4 regions of the Streptomyces sp. NBC_00385 genome follow, and region 4 is predicted to be linked to each of the others. Evidence: riboswitches for the same ligand, from Rfam matches in the RefSeq annotation. Region 4 holds a riboswitch; each other region holds the start of a gene.
What was found. A riboswitch is a leader RNA that binds a small molecule or an ion and turns the genes downstream of it on or off. The one in region 4 is predicted to bind S-adenosylmethionine.
Positions count from the first base shown of each region.

Region 1: linked by a shared signal. The riboswitch ahead of OG959_RS28860 (aminotransferase class V-fold PLP-dependent enzyme) and the one ahead of OG959_RS02900 (hypothetical protein) in region 4 are both predicted to bind S-adenosylmethionine.
Region 2: linked by a shared signal. The riboswitch ahead of thrC (threonine synthase) and the one ahead of OG959_RS02900 (hypothetical protein) in region 4 are both predicted to bind S-adenosylmethionine.
Region 3: linked by a shared signal. The riboswitch ahead of OG959_RS00075 (putative leader peptide) and the one ahead of OG959_RS02900 (hypothetical protein) in region 4 are both predicted to bind S-adenosylmethionine.

Region 1 covers NZ_CP107951.1:6,465,001-6,469,481, reverse strand. The annotation lists gene OG959_RS28865 (Lrp/AsnC family transcriptional regulator) at 1-263, shown strand, start outside; gene OG959_RS28860 (aminotransferase class V-fold PLP-dependent enzyme) at 327-1,706, opposite strand; SAM riboswitch class IV at 1,880-1,997, opposite strand; gene trpD (anthranilate phosphoribosyltransferase) at 2,089-3,153, opposite strand; gene qcrB (cytochrome bc1 complex cytochrome b subunit) at 3,276-4,481, opposite strand, start outside.
Region 2 covers NZ_CP107951.1:3,791,862-3,796,342, reverse strand. The annotation lists gene OG959_RS16640 (alpha,alpha-trehalose-phosphate synthase (UDP-forming)) at 1-825, opposite strand, end outside; gene OG959_RS16635 (glucosyl-3-phosphoglycerate synthase) at 879-1,826, opposite strand; SAM riboswitch class I at 1,980-2,106, shown strand; gene thrC (threonine synthase) at 2,124-3,419, shown strand; gene OG959_RS16625 (MoaD/ThiS family protein) at 3,461-3,739, shown strand; gene OG959_RS16620 (cold-shock protein) at 4,185-4,391, shown strand.
Region 3 covers NZ_CP107951.1:15,229-19,709, reverse strand. The annotation lists gene OG959_RS00085 (ATP-binding cassette domain-containing protein) at 1-210, shown strand, start outside; gene OG959_RS00080 (sugar ABC transporter permease) at 207-1,487, shown strand; SAM riboswitch class IV at 1,792-1,904, shown strand; gene OG959_RS00075 (putative leader peptide) at 1,944-2,060, shown strand; gene OG959_RS00070 (LLM class flavin-dependent oxidoreductase) at 2,134-3,360, shown strand; gene OG959_RS00065 (NtaA/DmoA family FMN-dependent monooxygenase) at 3,379-4,481, shown strand, end outside.
Region 4 covers NZ_CP107951.1:645,268-649,748, reverse strand. The annotation lists gene OG959_RS02905 (phosphocholine-specific phospholipase C) at 198-2,264, shown strand; SAM riboswitch class IV at 2,377-2,486, shown strand; gene OG959_RS02900 (hypothetical protein) at 2,533-2,982, shown strand; gene OG959_RS02895 (cytochrome P450) at 3,186-4,481, shown strand, end outside; gene OG959_RS02890 (cytochrome P450 family protein) at 4,481-4,481, shown strand, end outside.

The DNA of each region.
Region 1 (4,481 bases), 5.8 Mb from region 4:
TCATCAAAACCAGCGTGGACCGGATTCCCGAGATCGCCGAGGCCATCGCCGCGCTCGACAGCGTCAGCGAGGTCTTCTCGGTCACCGGTACCTACGATCTGATCGCCATGGTCCGGGTGTCCAAGCACGACGACCTCGCCGACGTCATCCCCGGCCGGATCAGCAAGATCCCCGGCGTCGAGGGGACCGACACACATGTCGCGTTCCGCACGTACTCCCAGCACGACCTGGAGGCGGCCTTCGCCATCGGGCTGGACGCGTAGCCACGTCAGCATTGAGGCCGGGTACGGACAGTTGTCCGTACCCGGCCTCTTGTACCGAGGGCCTCAGACCTGGGTGGCGGTACCACGGTCCGGGACGCAACGGCCGTCCTCGGTGCGGTACTTCCACTGGGCGCCCTCGCTCACGAGCTCCTTGACCGCCCGCAGGAAGCGCTCGACGTGCTCGTCCGGCGTACCGGCACCGAAGCTGACCCGGATCGCGTTGAGGGACTTCTGGCCCGGCTCCGCCTCCGGCGCGCCGCACTCCCCGACGTCCTGCGGGTCACTGCCGAGCAGGGTGCGTACGAGGGGGTGGGCGCAGAACAGACCGTCGCGCACCCCGATGCCGTACTCGGCGGAGAGCGCCGCGGCGAAGTGCGAGCTGTTCCAGCCCTCCACCACGAAGGAGATGACGCCGACCCGCGGGGCGTCGTCGCCGAACAGCGAGAGCACCTTGACCTCGGGCACCTCGGCGAGTCCGGCACGGACCTCGGTGACGAGGCGCTGCTCCCGGGCGACCAGGCTGTCGAACCCGGCCTCGGTGAGGGCCTTGCAGGCGGAGGCGATGGAGTAGACACCGATGACGTTGGGCGAACCGGCCTCGTGGCGGGCGGCGGTGGTGTGCCACTCGACGTCCACCCCGCCGTCGGCGCGCCGGGCGACCTGGCGGGAGGCGCCGCCGCCGGCCAGGTAGGGCTCGGCGGCGGTCAGCCAGTCGGAGCGGCCGGCGAGGACGCCCGAGCCGAACGGCGCGTACAGCTTGTGACCGGAGAAGGCGACCCAGTCGACGTCCAGCTCGGCGATGTCGACGGGGTGGTGCGGGGCGAGCTGGGCTGCGTCGAGCACGATCCGGGCACCGTGGGCGTGCGCGGCGGCGGCGAGCTCCTTGACCGGCCACAGCTCACCGGTGACGTTGGAGGCGCCGGTGACACAGACCAGCGCGGGCCCGTAGGGGTCACGGCCGGCGAGCGCGCGCTCCAGGGTCTCGACGGCCTGGTCCGGGGTGCGCGGGGCGTTCAGGTACGTCACCCGGGCGTCGCGCCAGGGCAGCAGCGAGGCGTGGTGCTCGGTCTCGAAGACGAACACCTGGCAGTCGGCGGGCAGGGCCGCGGAGAGCAGGTTGAGCGAGTCGGTGGTGGACCGGGTGAAGACCACCTGGTCGTCGTCGCGGCAGCCGAGGAACTCCGCGACGGTGACGCGGCTGCTCTCGAAGAGGTCCGTGGACAGCTGAGAGAGGTAGCCGGCCCCGCGGTGGACGCTGCCGTAGTACGGCGCGTACGCGGCCACGTCGTCCCACACCCGCTGGAGGGCCGGTGCGCTGGCGGCGTAGTCCAGCGCGGCGTAGGTGACCTCGCCGCCGGTGACCAGCGGAACCGTCACATCCTTGCCCAGAACCGGCAGCGGGGCACAAATCGACTGGTCGGTGGCAGCAGTGAGGACAGACATGGCGAACTCCCGTAACAGGCAGGCGAATCCCGCGTGCCTGCGGATACGCGGCAGCACGGAGGAAGAAAGAAGGGTGTGCGGAGGAGGGCCGAAAAGCCCTATCGCATTCGCTTGCTCACAAGAGGCTCCCTGAGGACCAGGACCCCACGGGTGGACATCTCACGATGTCGAGGGGTCCGCGCTTGCCGCAGACCTCGCTGCCTGCGGCCTGGTCTTCACCCGGGGCACCCCGCCACGGACGGAGGGTTGCCGGACAGCGGGCCGGGGCCGTAGTCGCTGTCACTCATGACCTGCGCAGCATCTTGCCATACGTACGCGAACGCGCAAGGCGCAGTCCATGATCTGGACTGCGCCCTGCCTCACATCCGTGCCCTGAGCCCTCTCAGGCGTTGCTGGCCACGACCCATCTCTCCAGCGCCCGGCCGGCCGCGCCCGAGTCGATGGACTCGGCGGCCTTCGCGATTCCCGCGGTGAGCTGCTCGGCGAGCGTGCCCTCCCCCGGGTCCAGCGCGACGAGCGCCGCCGCGGAGTTGAGCAGGACCGCGTCCCGTACGGGGCCCGTCTCGCCGGCGAGCAGCCGGCGGGCCACATCCGCGTTGTACGAGGCGTCGGCGCCGCGCAGGGCGTCCACCGGGACCAGGTCCAGGCCGACGTCGCGCGGGTCGAAGGCCTCCTCGCGCACCGTGCCGTTCCTGGCGACCCAGACACGGGAGGTCGCTGTGGTGGTCAGCTCGTCCAGACCGTCGTCGCCCCGGAAGACCAGGGAGGAGTTGCCGCGTTCGGCGAGGACGCCCGCGACGATGGGCGCCATGCGCAGGTCGGCGACGCCGATGGCCTGCGCGCGCACCTTGGCCGGGTTGGTGAGCGGCCCGAGGATGTTGAAGGTGGTCGGCGCGCCCAGCTCCGCCCGGGCCTTCGCCGCGTACCGCAGGGCGGGGTGGAACTTGACGGCGAAGCAGAACGTGATGCCCGCTTCCTCGGCTACCTCGACGACGCGCTGCGGGGGCAGGTCCAGGTTGACGCCGAGCTTGCCCAGGACGTCGGAGGAACCGCTGGCCGACGACGAGGCGCGGTTGCCGTGCTTGACGACCTTGGCGCCGGTCCCCGCCACGACGATCGCCGACATGGTGGAGATGTTGACCGTCTTGGCCATGTCCCCGCCGGTGCCCACGATGTCGACCGTGCGGCCCGGCACATGGATGGTCGTGGCGTGCTCGTACATCGCACGGACCAGGCCGGAGACCTCCGTGACGGTCTCGCCCTTGGCGCGCAGCGCCACCGCGAAGCCGGCGATCTGCACATCGGTCGCCTCGCCGCTCATGATGCGGTCCATCGCCCAAGCGGTGTCGTCCTCGGTCAGGTCCTGGCCGCGCAGCAGGGGGGTCAGCACGCCGGGCCAGGAACGAGCCGCCACGCTGTCGCCGCCGACCGGGGTCACAACGTTCATGGTCCGCTCCTGGGTCCACAGCCGATAAAGGGGATGGGTCCACCCTATCGAGCGCCACGGACAGCGAAGAGCCCCGTCCATCGAATGGACGGGGCTCCTGCTGTGGCGATCAGTTCAGGTGATCAGTGGTGGCCGTGGCCGCTGGTGATCTCCTTGTACTCCTCGGCGGTGGGCTTGGCGATCTGGCTGTCCTCGCCGTAGTAGCCCTTGCTGAGCCTGGCCCGCACCTTCTGCACCACGGACACCTTGCGCTTGACACCGTTCTCGTCGACCAACGGGCCGATCTCGACCGGCTTGTACTGCTCGTGCGCGGTGAGCGTGTGCAGCTGAGCGGGTGCCAGCGGCTCGTGGACCTCGACGAACTCACCGTGCGGCAGGCGCTTGATGAGGCCGGACTCGCGCCCGTGCAGCACCTTCTCCTTGTCCCGGCGCTGAAGGCCGAGGCAGATCCGCTTGGTGACGACGAACGCGATGACCGGAGCGACGAAGAACGCGATCCGCACGAACCAGGTGATCGAGTTGATCGACAGGTGGAAGTGCGTGGCCCAGAGGTCGTTTCCACCACCCATGAGCAGCACCATGTACCAGGTGATCCACGCGACGCCGAAGGCGGTACGGGTCGGCACGTTGCGCGGACGGTCCAGGATGTGGTGCTCGCGCTTGTCCCCGGTGACCCAGGACTCGATGAACGGGTAGACCGCGATCGCGGCCAGGACCAGCGGGAAGATCACCAGCGGGACGAACACGCCCAGGACCAGCGTGTGGCCCCAGAGGTTGATCTCCCAGCCCGGCATGACACGGATCAGGCCCTCGGAGAAGCCCATGTACCAGTCGGGCTGGGCGCCGGTGGACACCTGGTCCGGGCGGTAGGGCCCGATGGCCCAGATGGGGTTGATCGAGGCGATGCCCGCGATGATCGCGATGACACCGAAGACGAGGAAGAAGAACCCGCCCGCCTTCGCCATGTACACCGGAAGCAGCGGCATGCCGACGACGTTCTTGTTCGTCCGGCCGGGACCCGCGAACTGCGTGTGCTTGTGGTAGAAGACCAGGATCAGGTGGGCCACCAGCAGCCCGAGCATGATGCCCGGCAGCAGCAGGATGTGCACCGAGTAGAACCTGGCGACGAAGTCACCGCCCGGGAACTCCCCGCCGAAGAGGAACATCGACAGGTACGTACCGACGATCGGTACGGACAGGATCGCGCCCTCCATGAAGCGGACACCGGTGCCGGAGAGCAGGTCGTCCGGGAGCGAGTAGCCGGTGAAACCGGTGAACATGCCCAGGACGAACAGCAGGAAGCCGAACAGCCAGTTGATCTCACGGGG
Region 2 (4,481 bases), 3.1 Mb from region 4:
CGTACGGTCCACCCGCACGATCGTCTTCCGGCCGGGGCCCACCTGCTCCCGCAGCGCCGCCATCCGCTCGTCCACATCCGCCTCATGGGCGCGGCGGCGCAGGAAGTCCGCGTCGGCGCCCAGGCCGTGCACCCCGATCCGGGTGTGCCCGGTGCCCCCGAGGATCTCCGCACAGCAGCCGATGAACGCGTCCGCCCAGCGGCGGGTCAGGAACGCCGCCCGGTCCGCGCCGAGGATGCCGCGCAGCAGCTGCTCGGCGATGTCGTCGGGCAGCAGCCGGAAGTAGTCGACGGGTGCCCACGGGGTGTGCGAGAAGTGGCCGATCCGCAGGTCGGGCCGGAGCTCGCGGAGCATCCCGGGCACCAGCGCCAGGTGGTAGTCCTGCACGAGGACCGCGGCGCCCTCGCCCGCCTCCTCGGCGAGCGCGACGGCGAAGGCCCGGTTGTAGGTCTCGAAGGAGGCCCACTGCCGGCGGAACTCCGCGTCGAAGACCGGCTCGACGGGGGTCTGGTAGAGCAGGTGGTGGACGAACCAGAGCACCGAGTTGGCGATGCCGTTGTACGCGTCGGCGTGCACGTCCGCGTCGATGTCGAGCATCCGTACGCCAGGTTCGCCGACCCCGCGCCGCACCGCCTCCCGGTCACCGTCCCCGAGGGCGGCGCAGACCCACATCTTGTCGTCCACGGCGCTCAGGCCGGAGACGAGTCCGCCTCCGCCGCGCTTGGCGTCGAGGGTGCCGTCCTCGCGCAGCGCGTACGAGACCGGGCCGCGGTTGGACGCGACGAGTACCTGGGCAGCGGGCTGAGGGGCTTGCTCGGAGACCATGGGCGAAATCTAGCCCGATCATGAACCGCCCAAACGTGCGAAAGCAGGCCACGTCACGCCGCGCGGCGTGAAACGTACTCCTCGATCTCGCGCATCGGCGGCCGTTCCTCGGTGTCCACCGGGTAGGTGCGCGGGACGAACCCGTGCTCACCGCGCTCGAACTGGGTCAGTGACGGGCGGACCAGATGCCCCCTGGAAAGGCGGAGTTGAGCGGTCCGGTAGATGGCGGCCGCCATCCGGCCGAGCGCCTGGCCGTCCTGGTGGCGGTGCTTCCTGACACCGACGTCGACCTGGGCGAGCGCGTCCAGGCCGACCGTGTGCAGGGCGTCGACGAGCAGGCCCAGCTCCACTCCGTAACCGACCGGGAACGGCAGCCGCTCCAGCAGCGAGCGGCGCACGGCGTACTCGCCGCCCAGCGGCTGGACGAACCCGGCCAGCTGGGGCCAGTGCAGATTGAGCAGCGGGCGTGCCACCATTTCGGTGACCCGGCCGCCCTGACCGGTGGTGTCGCCGAACGGGCGGTCGTACATGGCCTTGACGAACTGCACCGAGGGATCGGTCAGCAGCGGGCCGACGATGCCGGAGACGAAGTCCGCCGAGAAGTCCTTCAGGTCCGCGTCGATGAAGCAGACGATGTCGCCACCGGTCACCAGGAGTGACCGCCAGAGCACCTCGCCCTTGCCGGGGACGGCCGGAACGCGGGGCAGGATCGCGTCGCGGTGGACGACGCGGGCGCCGGCCCGGCGGGCGACCTCGGTGGTGGCGTCCGTCGAACCGGAGTCGATCACCACGAGCTCGTCGACCAGCCGGACCTTCTCCATGAGCTCGCGCCGGATCGTCGTGACGATGTCCCCGACCGTCTCCGCCTCGTTCAGCGCGGGCAGCACCACACTCACGCTCGCACCGTTCGCGCCGTTCCTGGCGTCGAGCAGACGGTCCATCGGACGGTCGGCGGCTGACCAGGAACGCCTGGTCAGCCAGCGTTCGACCTCTTCCAGCACGGTCGATACTCCCTGTATGTGATCCATCTCGCGGTACGGACGACTATCTCAACAGTCCGGTGCTTCGGTTACAGTCTTGAACAACGCAGATGGCCGTCGCATGCCGGGGTCCATCCGCCGATAAACGCCTGGATCCATGGTCCAGTGCCACAGCGCTCATCCAGAGGGACTGAGGGAACGGCCCGTTGAAGTCCCGGCAACCCTCCCGCCGACCGCGAGGTCAGGTGGGGAAGGTGCCAATTCCGTCTCGTGACGAAATGCGTCGCGAGGAAGATGAGGAGAAAGGGCCTCGCCATCATGGCTATCGAGACTGTTGCAGCACCCACCGAGACTTCCGTGGACCTTGGTCCCGCCGCGGCGCTTTCCTGCCGCGAATGCGGAGAGCGATTCGCACTCGGCCCCCTTTTCGCCTGCGCGTCCTGTTTCGGGCCGCTCGAAGTGGCGTACGACCTGCCGAGCGGCTCCCCGGACGAGCTGAAGAAGCGCATCGAGGCCGGACCCAACAACATCTGGCGCTACGCGCCGCTGCTGCCGGTCCCCTCCGATGTCGCGGACAAGCCCAACATCAACCCCGGCTTCACCAAGCTGGTCAAGGCCGACAACCTCGCCCGCGAGCTGGGCGTCACCGGCGGTCTGTACGTCAAGGACGACTCCGGCAACCCGACGCACTCCTTCAAGGACCGCGTCGTCGCGATCGCCGTCGAGGCCGCCCGCGCTTTCGGATTCACCACGCTGTCCTGCTCCTCCACCGGTAACCTCGCCGGCGCCGTGGGCGCCGCCGCCGCCCGGGCCGGTCTGCGCTCGTGCGTGTTCATCCCGCACGACCTGGAGCAGGGCAAGGTCGTCATGGCCGCGGTGTACGGCGGTGAGCTGGTCGGCATCGAGGGCAACTACGACGACGTCAACCGCTTCTGCTCCGAGCTCATCGGCGACCCGCTCGGCGAGGGCTGGGGATTCGTCAACGTCAACCTGCGCCCGTACTACGGCGAGGGCTCCAAGACGCTGGCCTACGAGATCTGCGAGCAGCTCGGCTGGCAGCTGCCCGACCAACTCGTCATCCCGATCGCGTCCGGCTCGCAGCTCACGAAGATCGACAAGGGTCTCCAGGAGCTGATCAAGCTCGGGCTGGTCGAGGACAAGCCGTACAAGATCTTCGGCGCCCAGGCCGAGGGCTGCTCCCCGGTCTCCACCGCCTTCAAGGCCGGTCACGACGTCGTACGGCCGCAGAAGCCGAACACGATCGCCAAGTCCCTGGCGATCGGCAACCCGGCCGACGGCCCGTACGTCCTGGACATCGCCCGCCGCACCGGCGGCGCCGTCGAGGACGTCAACGACGAGCAGGTCGTCGACGCGATCAAGCTGCTGGCCCGCACCGAGGGCATCTTCGCCGAGACGGCGGGCGGCGTGACGGTCGGCGTGACGAAGAAGCTGATCGACGCCGGTCTGCTCGACCCGTCGCTCACCACCGTCGTCCTGAACACCGGTGACGGCCTCAAGACGCTGGACGCCGTGGCCGCCACCTCGCAGGTGAGCGCCACGATCCGCCCGAGCCTGGACGCCTTCCGCGCCGCGGGCCTCGCTGCCACCAGCTGAGAAGCTTCCGACCACCCGAGACTTCAGGAAGGGCACCCACCATGAGCGTCAAGGTCCGTATCCCCACCATCCTCCGCACCTACACGGGCGGCCAGGCCGAGGTCCCGGCCGAGGGCGCGACCCTCTCCCAGGTCATCGAGTCCCTGGAGAAGGACCACCCGGGCATCGCCGCCCGCGTCCTGGACGACCAGGGCAAGCTGCGCCGCTTCGTGAACGTGTACGTCAACGACGACGACGTGCGCTTCGAGGGCGGCCTGGACGCGGTCACCCCGGACGGCGCGGGCATCTCCATCATCCCGGCCGTCGCCGGCGGCTGCTGAGCCACGGCCCGGGCCTTTCGCGGCCACCGGGCCGACTTCACAGCGTGACCATGATTGCCCCCTCCGCAAGAGAAGCGGAGGGGGCAATTCTGCATGGTTGAGCGGGGTACAGTGAGGGAAGTCCCCTCCGCTGCCCGTGCCCCCCGCATATGAGAATGCGCCTGGCCACGACAAGAAGCAGCCAAAGTGTTCGAGCTCCTTGCGCCATAAGTCGCCTTTGCCTGGCCCGACTTGCCCTGGAATCTCATGAATTCCTCATATTCGGGCGATCGGTTCTGCTCAGAATTCTCGTCCGATTGACCTGTTGCAGAGGGCAGTTGGGCAGATACATTCGGCCGCGGTCGACGCGTTCCGGCGCACCCACCCTCTCCTGTCGGAGGGTGAGTTCTGACCCGGGCCCGCGAAGTGCGGTCCTGTGCAAGGGCCAGTAATAGGGGAGTTAGGCATGGCTCAGGGCACCGTCAAGTGGTTCAACGCGGAGAAGGGGTACGGCTTCATCGCGGTCGACGGTGGTGCGGATGTTTTCGTCCACTACAGCGCGATCCAGATGGACGGGTACCGCACCCTCGAAGAGGGTCAGCGAGTTGAATTCGAGATCTCGCAGGGCCAGAAGGGGCCGCAGGCGGACATGGTCAAGCTCGCCGTCGGCTGAGCCCGGCCGGGTTCGACGCAGTCGGTCGACGACACTACTCACGCACGGAGGGCCCGTACCCCACAGGTACGGGCCCTCCGCGCGTCCCGG
Region 3 (4,481 bases), 630 kb from region 4:
GACCGCGGCCTCGGCACCATCCTGGTCAGCCACAACATGGTGGACGTGATGGCGGTCGCGGACCGGATCGCGGTGATGCGACTCGGCCGCAACAACGGGTTCTTCGACCGGCGCTCCACCACCACCGAGGAGATCATCTCCGCCATCACCGGGGCCTCCGACAGCGCGGTCACCCGGCGCCAGGCCCGCAAGCGGGAGGAGGAGCGATGACCCGCGATCCCGCCCGCGACGCCGACGACGCCGCCCAGGAACCCGCACGCGATGCCATGCCGGCCGTCGACACCCGCCTGCTCGTCCGCGACGAGGGCATCCGCGGGTACGCCGGCGAGTTCTGGCGCAAGACGCGCAGCGGGGAACTGGGCTCCCTGCCCGTCGTCATCGCCGTGATCATCATCTGGACCGTGTTCGGCAGCCTGAACAGTACGTTCCTCTCGGCCCAGAACCTCTCCGACCTGAGCCAGCAGATCGTCGGCACCGGCATGATCGCCGTAGGCATCGTCTTCGTCCTGCTCCTCGGCGAGATCGACCTGTCCGTCGGCTCCGTGAGCGGCCTGTGCGCTGCGATCTTCGCCGTGCTCAACGTCCTGAACGGCATGAACGAATGGCTGGCGCTTCTCGTCGCGGTGCTGGGCGGAGCGGCCGTCGGCCTCATCCAGGGCTTCTTCTTCGCGAAAGTGGGCGTGCCGGCCTTCGTCGTCACCCTGGCAGGCAACCTCGCCTGGAACGGGCTGATGCTCCAGGTACTGGGATCCAGCGGCACGGTCAACATCCCCGCCGACAGCATCGTCGCCGAGATCTACTCGACCATCTACCACAGCCCGGCCGCCGCCTACGCGGCCGCGGCCGTCGGGGTCGGACTCTTCCTCACGGCCTCCCTCCTGGACGCCGCACGCCGCAGAGCGGCCCGGGTGCCGTCCCGGCCGGTCGCCGAGATCGTGCTGCGTACCGTCGTCATCGCCGCCATCGCGTTCGTCACCGCGTACATCCTCAACCAGTACCAGGGCCTCCCGCTCGCCCTTCTGATCTTTCTGATCGTGCTGGTGGTACTGGACTTCGTGCTCCGCCGCACCACGTACGGGCGGAAGGTGTTCGCGGTCGGCGGCAACTCCGAGGGGGCGCGACGCGCCGGCATCAGCGTGCCGTTCGTCCGGATGACCGTCTTCTCGATCGCCGGCGCCATGGCGGCGGTCGGGGGCCTCTTCCTCGCCGGACAGATCCAGTCGGCGAGCCAGACCTCGGGCGGCGGCAATCTGCTGATGAACGTCATCGCCGCCGCCGTCATCGGCGGGACCAGTCTGTTCGGCGGGCGCGGCTCCGTCTGGTCGGCCCTGCTCGGCGCCCTGGTGATCGGGTCCATCCAGTCCGGGATGAACATCATGGGTGTCAGCAACGCCGTCCAGTTCATGATCACGGGATCGGTCCTGCTGGCGGCCGTGGTCGTGGACTCGCTGTCCCGCAGGACCCAGAAGGCGGCGGGGCGCGCGTGATCCGTACGCGGACGGGCCCGTGCGGCGGTCAAGGCGCGTCCGGACTGCCGCGATCCGGAGCCCGGGAGGGGCTCGGTGCGCAGGTGCCGCTCACCGTCCTCCGGGGGCGGGGACGGTGACGCCGGAACTCTCCGCCCTGATAGGGCGGGTGGACGGAACAGGCGGCGCAGCCGCGTTGTTGTCGTTCGGAGCAAGGCGAGTCGGAGCAAGGCGAGTCGGACCAAGGCGAGTCGGAGCAAGGCGAGTACGGCCATGATCCGCCGGGCATTGCGCGGCGGGCCCGGCGCGCGTAGCGTTCCGGGCAGGTCATGAGTGTCAGCGTCAAGCCCTGGCTTGCCGACCGGCAACCCTCCTGCGCGGCGGGGTGCTTCAGGTGACGACCAGGCGGGGCCCGTCCGGGTTCCGCAAGCGCGAGGCCTCCGGGCCCGCCGAGCCGGAAGAGCGGAGGCGACGGTCATGCCATCGGTGACCTGCCCGCTCGTCAGGGTGCTCGCCCCGCGGCGCCGCGTCCACCTCTACTCCCGGCCCCACATCGACCTCCAGCGCGTGGCTGCCGCGCTCTGTTGTTCCTGATCCGTACCCGCGACGCCGAACCTCCCGACGAGGCCCGGCGATCACCCACGGTCGATCAGGAAGGCAGCCTGTCGTGTCCGCACCGTCATCCCCGCACCCTCCCCTGTCCTCCCCCCTGCACCTCGCCGTCGCGCTCAACGGCGCGGGCTGGCACCCGGCCGCATGGCGTGAGCCGGAGGCCCGGCCCGGGGAACTGCTCACCGCCGCGTACTGGGCCGACACCGTCCAGGAGGCCGAACGCGGCCTGCTCGACTTCGTCACGATCGAGGACGCGCTCGGGCTCCAGTCCTCGCGGTTCACGGGGCCCGACGACCGCACCGACCAGGAGCGCGGGCGCCTCGACGCGGTACTCGTCGCCGCCCGCGTGGCCCCGCTGACCCGGCACATCGGGCTCGTTCCCACCGTCGTCGCCACGCACACGGAGCCGTTCCACATCTCCAAGGCGATCGCCACGCTCGACTACGTCAGCACCGGCCGGGCCGGTCTGCGCATTCAGGTGTCGGCCCGGCAGCACGAAGCCGCGCACTTCGGCCGCCGCACGTTCCCGCACTTCGGCGTCGAGGACCTGGACACCCCGGCCGTCCGCGACCTGACCGCCGAACTCTTCGAGGAGGCCGCCGACTACGTCGAGGCGGTGCGCCGACTCTGGGACAGCTGGGAGGACGGGGCGGAGATACGCGACGTCGCCACCGGCCGCTTCATCGACCGCGACAAGCTGCACTACATCGACTTCGAGGGACGGCACTTCAGTGTCAAGGGCCCCTCGATCACGCCCCGGCCCCCGCAGGGACAGCCGGTCGTCAGCGCCCTGGCCCACCAAAGCGTGCCGTTCCGACTGGTGGCCCGCTCCACGGACATCGGCTATGTCACCCCGCACGACGCGGTCCGGGCCCGAACCATCGTCGAAGAGATACGTGCCGAACAGGCAGCCGCGGGGCGCGCGGAGGAGCCCCTCCACATCTTCGGGGACCTCGTCGTCTTCCTCGACGACGATCCCGGAGCCGCAGCAGCCCGCCGGGACCGGCTCGACGGCCTCGCGGGATATCCGTACACCAGTGACGCGAAGGTCTTCACCGGCACACCCGCGCAACTGGCGGACCTGCTCCTGGAATGGCAGCGGGCCGGGCTCACCGGATTCCGGCTGCGCCCCGCGGCGACCGCCCACGACCTCCCGGCGATCACCCGTCAACTCGTACCCGAACTGCAGCGCCGAGGCGCCTTCCGGACCGCCTACGAGGCCGGCACCCTGCGCGGGCTGCTCGGACTCGCCCGCCCCGCCAACCGCTACGCCGCCGTCTGAGCCGGAGGGACCACAGACATGAGCACCAGCAACGGCGCCGGCACCAGCACCGGCAAGCCGCTCAAGCAGATCCATCTCGCCGCCCACTTCCCGGGCGTGAACAACACCACCGTGTGGAGCGATCCCGCGGCAGGCAGCCATGTCGAATTCAGCTCGTTCGCGCACTTCGCGCGTACCGCCGAACGGGCCAAGTTCGACTTCCTGTTCCTCGCCGAAGGGCTCCGGCTCCGTGAACAGGGCGGGCAGATCTACGACTTGGATGTCGTCGGGCGCCCCGACACCTTCACCGTGCTGTCCGCCCTGGCGGCCGTCACCGAACGCCTGGGCCTCACCGGCACGATCAACTCCACGTTCAACGAGCCCTATGAGGTGGCCCGCCAGTTCGCCAGCCTCGATCATCTGTCGGGCGGGCGCGCGGCGTGGAACGTCGTCACCTCGTGGGACGCCTTCACGGGCGAGAACTTCCGCCGCGGCGGATTCCTTCCGCAGGAGGAGCGGTACTCCCGGGCCAAGGAGTTCCTCGCCACGGCCAACGAACTGTTCGACTCATGGCGCGGCGACGAGATCGTCGCCGATCAGGGGGCCGGCGTCTTCCTCCGGGACGCCCGGGCCGGGTCCTTCGCGCACAAGGGACAGCACTTCGACATCGAGGGGCGGTTCAACGTCCCGCGCAGCCCGCAGGGCCGCCCGGTGATCTTCCAGGCCGGTGACTCCGACGACGGACGCGAGTTCGCGGCGGAGGGCGCCGACGCGATCTTCAGCCGCTACAGCACCCTCAAGGAGGGACAGGCGTTCTATACGGACGTCAAGGGCAGGCTCGCCCGCCATGGCCGCACCCACGATCAGCTGCTGATCCTTCCCGCCGCGACCTTCGTCCTCGGCGACACGGACGCCGAGGCGCGGGAACTGGCCCGCGACGTACGCCGGCAGCAGGTCAGCGGCGCCACCGCGATCAAGCACCTCGAGTTCGTCTGGAACCGCGACCTGTCCTCGTACGACCCCGAAGGCCCGCTTCCCGACATCGACCCGGACCTCGGCGAACACACGATCGCCCGCGGCCGCGCGCAGGTACGCATGTACCGCGATCCGCTGGCCATCGCCCGGGAGTGGCGGGAGCTCGC
Region 4 (4,481 bases):
AGAACACCTGTCGGCAGTTCTGGGGGCGCGGGTCTGCCTGGTTCCGGCAAGTGGCCGTCCGCCCCGTCCCGTCGGCGAATGTTCCGCCGACCGCCACCGCATGCACACCGCACGCGTCTTCCGCAGGGCCACCCGATTCTGGGACACTCCAGTCGCTTTCGTCGCCATATCCCCTCACCCCACAGAGGCCCCCACCCATGGCAGAACTGAACCGTCGACGCCTCCTGCAACTCGCCGGAGGGACAGCCGCCTATACGGCCTTGTCGAGCAGCATCGCCCGCGCCGCCTCCCTTCCCGCGAAGGGGCGTACGGGCAGCGTGCAGGACGTCGAGCACATTGTTGTCCTGATGCAGGAGAACCGTTCCTTCGACCACTACTTCGGCACCATGAACGGCGTGCGCGGCTTCGGTGATCCGCGGCCCGTCACGCTCCCCAGCGGAAAGCCGGTCTGGCACCAGAAGGATCTCCTCGGCAAGGAGGTGCTGCCGTTCAGGCCGCCCGCCGACGAGCTCGGGATGCAGTTCCTCCGGGACCTGAACCATGACTGGGCCGGCGGGCACCGGGCGTTCAACAAGGGTGCGTACGACCAATGGGTGCCGGCCAAGACCGCGACGACCATGGCTCACCTCACACGTGAGGACATACCGTTCCACTACGCCCTCGCCGACGCGTTCACCGTCTGCGACGCGTACCACTGCTCGTTCATCGGGAGCACCGACCCCAACCGCTACTACCTGTGGAGCGGGTACACGGGGAACGACGGTTCCGGAGGCGGCCCCGTGCTCGGCAACGACGAGGCAGGATACGGCTGGACCACCTACCCCGAGCGGCTGGAGCAGGCCGGGGTGTCGTGGAAGGTCTACCAGGACATCGGTGACGGGCTGGACGCCGCCGGGTCCTGGGGGTGGATCGACGACGCCTACCGGGGGACGTACGGTGACAACTCGCTGCTGTACTTCAACGGTTACCGCAACGCCGAGCCCGGGGATCCTCTCCACGACAAGGCCCGCACCGGTACCGACATCAAGAACGGTGGCGGGCTCCTCGACGACCTGAAGGCCGACGTCCGGGCCGGGACGCTGCCGAAGGTCTCCTGGATCGTCTCGCCCGAGGCCTACAGCGAGCATCCCAACTGGCCTGCCAACTACGGTGCCTGGTACATCTCCCAGGTACTGGACGCGCTGACCGCCGACCCCGAGGTCTGGGGCCGGACCGCCCTCTTCATCACCTACGACGAGAACGACGGCTTCTTCGATCACGTCGTGCCGCCCTTCGTGCCCTCGGGGCCCGCGCAGGGGCTGTCCACCGTGGACACCACCGCCGACTACTTCCCCGGCGACATCCGGTACGCCGCCGGTCCCTACGGGCTCGGTCAGCGGGTGCCCATGCTCGTCGTCTCCCCTTGGAGCACCGGCGGGTTCGCGTGCTCCGAGGTCTTCGACCACACCTCCGTCATCCGGTTCATGGAACAGCGCTTCGGTGTGCACGAGCCCAACATCTCGCCCTGGCGGCGCGCTGTCTGCGGAGATCTCACCTCTGCCTTCGACTTCCGTAGTGCGGACGCCTCGGACGTCCCGCTGCCGTCGACCGACGCCTACGAACCTCCGGACCGCCTCCGGCACCCCGACTACGTCCCCGCCCCGCCCGCCACCGGCAGCGTGCCCAAGCAGGAGAAGGGCGCACGGCCCACCCGGCCGCTGCGTTACGCGCCCTTCGTCGACGGTGCCGCCGATACGGCCACCGGTAAGTACCGCCTCACCTTCAGCGGCGGCGCCGCCGCAGGGGCGCAGTTCCTGGTGACCTCCGCCAACCGCACCGACGGGCCGTGGACGTACACCACCGAAGCCGGCAAGTCCCTGGCGGACAGCTGGAACACGGCCTACTCCAAGGGAGTGACCGACCTCACCGTCCATGGCCCCAACGGTTTCCTGCGCACCTTCCGGGCCGGGGGGAACGTGACGGGACCCGAGGTGACGGCTCGTCATGTCACGTCCGGTGGGGGGCTTGAGCTCACCTTCGTCAACGGCGGCTCCGCTGCCGTCCGTCTGACCGTGCGCAGCGCCGCCGGGTACGGGGGCGGCGTGCAGACCGTCGAGGTCCGTGCGGGCGCCACTGTCAAGCAGGTGCTTGACCTGCGGGGGAGCAAGAACTGGTACGACGTCACCGTCGTGTCCGACGTGGAACCCACGTTCCTGCGGCGCTTCGCCGGACACGTCGAGACCGGTCAGGCCGGTACGAGCGACCCGGGTCTCGTCACCGGGTGACCGGCAGCGCCTGGAGAGGTGGTCGGGGGCGGGCGGTGTCCGTCGGGCGGGCGCCCGCCGGCCCCTGACCACCCGTCGGGCGGTTGGTTTGCGTGCGTTAGCATCTTGTACGGGTCATGAGTTCCAGTGCACAGCCCCGGCTTGCTGGACGGCACCCCGCTCCGCTGCGGGTGCTCCGGGTGACGACCTGCCCCGTGCGAAGGGCACGGGGAACAGCGGACCACGGTGCAGGCGCTCGGGGTCCTTGTCCCGGAAGGCGAACCCCACCATGCTGCGTCATCTCACCCAGAACGACTCCGTGCGGAGCGACGAGTGCTCGCGCTACGCCGCGGGCCACCGCGTGCACTGGATCCACGCGAAGAAGTGCCGCCAGGAGCCGGGGCAGGCCGTCGAGATCCTGCTCACCTCCGGTGATGTCCGCGACGACGGGTGGGTCGAACTGCGGGCCGCCTTCGACTACGCGGGTGCCCTCCCCGTCGTGTGGACGCACGCTCCCGCCGCGCTGCGGGACACCCTCGCCGGTCACCGCGGGCGGGTGTACTGGCTGGCGCGCTGGCATGCGCTGAAGCTCGAGTACGGCGATGGTGAGGGTTCAGTAGCCGCGGGTGCGGCAGCGGGGGGTGCCGCTGGGCTGGTCAACGTCGGGTACGAGGGCGGGGAGCTGTGCGAGGCCGGGGCCGACGGTGACCGTGCCGGGGGCCGTGCGTTCCTGGCTTAGGCCCGCTCCGTCGTGATGCGCGTCGGCCCGAGCGGTACATCGCGATGCTCATCAATTGTGCCGAGTTGTCGTCCTGTTGTTCCGTTCAGGGTGTGGGATTGATCGCCGTTGACCGTTCCGAGGTCACACAAAATCCTTATAGTGAACATGCGTTGATCGCATGATCATGACGCGTGCAGCTGTCGCCACAGGAGTCAGGACTCATGACGCGCCCTTCTTCCACAGAGCCCGCGCCGACCTCCCCTCCTCCGCCTCCTCCCGGCTGTCCGGCGCACACCGGAGCCGTGCCGCTCGGCGGCCCCGGGTTCCAGACCGAACCGCAGGCCGTGTACCGCACCATGCGGCGTGACCACGGACCCGTCGTCCCCGTGGAACTGCCGGGCGGGTTCCCGGCCTGGCTGGTCATCGGGTACCGCGAACTCCATCAAGTCACCAGTGACGGCGAGCTGTTCCCGCGCGATGTCGGCCTGTGGAACCAGTGGCCCCACATCCCCGACGACTGGCCGCTGCTGCCGATGGTGGGGCGCCCCCTGCCGTCCATCTACTTCAGCGCCGGCGAGGAGCACCGGCGGCATGCCCGGATGGTCGGGCCGGCCCTCGAAGGCGCCGATCCGTTCCAGATCCGCAGCCACTGCGAGCAGTTGGCCGACCGGCTGATCGACGACGTGTGCAGCCGTGGCACGGCCGACCTCGTCGCCGACTTCTGCGAGCCCCTTCCCGTTCTCGTCCTCGCCCGCCTGGTCGGGTTTCCCGATGACGAAGGTGCCGACATCGCCCAGGTGTTGAAGGACCTGGCCGACGGCGGACCGGACGCGCAGAGCGCCCATCTGCGGTTCGGGGAACACATGGCCCGGCTGGTGGCCGCGAAACGGGCCGTGCCCGGGGATGACGTGACCTCCCGCATGCTCGCCTTCCCCGAGGCGTTCACCGACGAGGAGTACATGCTCGACCTGATGGCCATCACGGCCGCCGGGCACCTCACCACCGCCGACTGGGTCAGCAACTCCCTGCGGCTGATGCTCACCGAGGACGCGTTCGCCGACTCCATGGCCCGTGGCCGGCGCAGCATCGGTGAGGCCATGAACGAGGTGCTCTGGGAGGACACGCCGACCCAGATCCTCGCCGGGCGCTGGGCCGTACGGGACACCCGGCTCGGCGGTCAGCGGATCAAGGCCGGGGACATGCTGCTGCTCGGGCTCGGCGCAGCCAACACCGACCCGCTGATCCGGCAGGGCGTGTCCGGCACCGGAGGACCGGCGCAGGGCGGCAACGGCGCCCATCTCGCCTTCAGCCACGGCGAGTACCGGTGCCCGTTCCCCGCCCAGGAGATCGCCGAGATCATCGCCCGTACCGGCATCGAGGTCCTGCTCGACCGGCTGCCCGATCTCCAGCTCGCCGTTCCCGTCGACGACCTCGTACGACGGCCCTCCGCGTTCCTGCGTGGCACCACCTCGCTCCCCGTTCGGTTCACCCCCGTTCGTACGACAGGAGACTTCTCG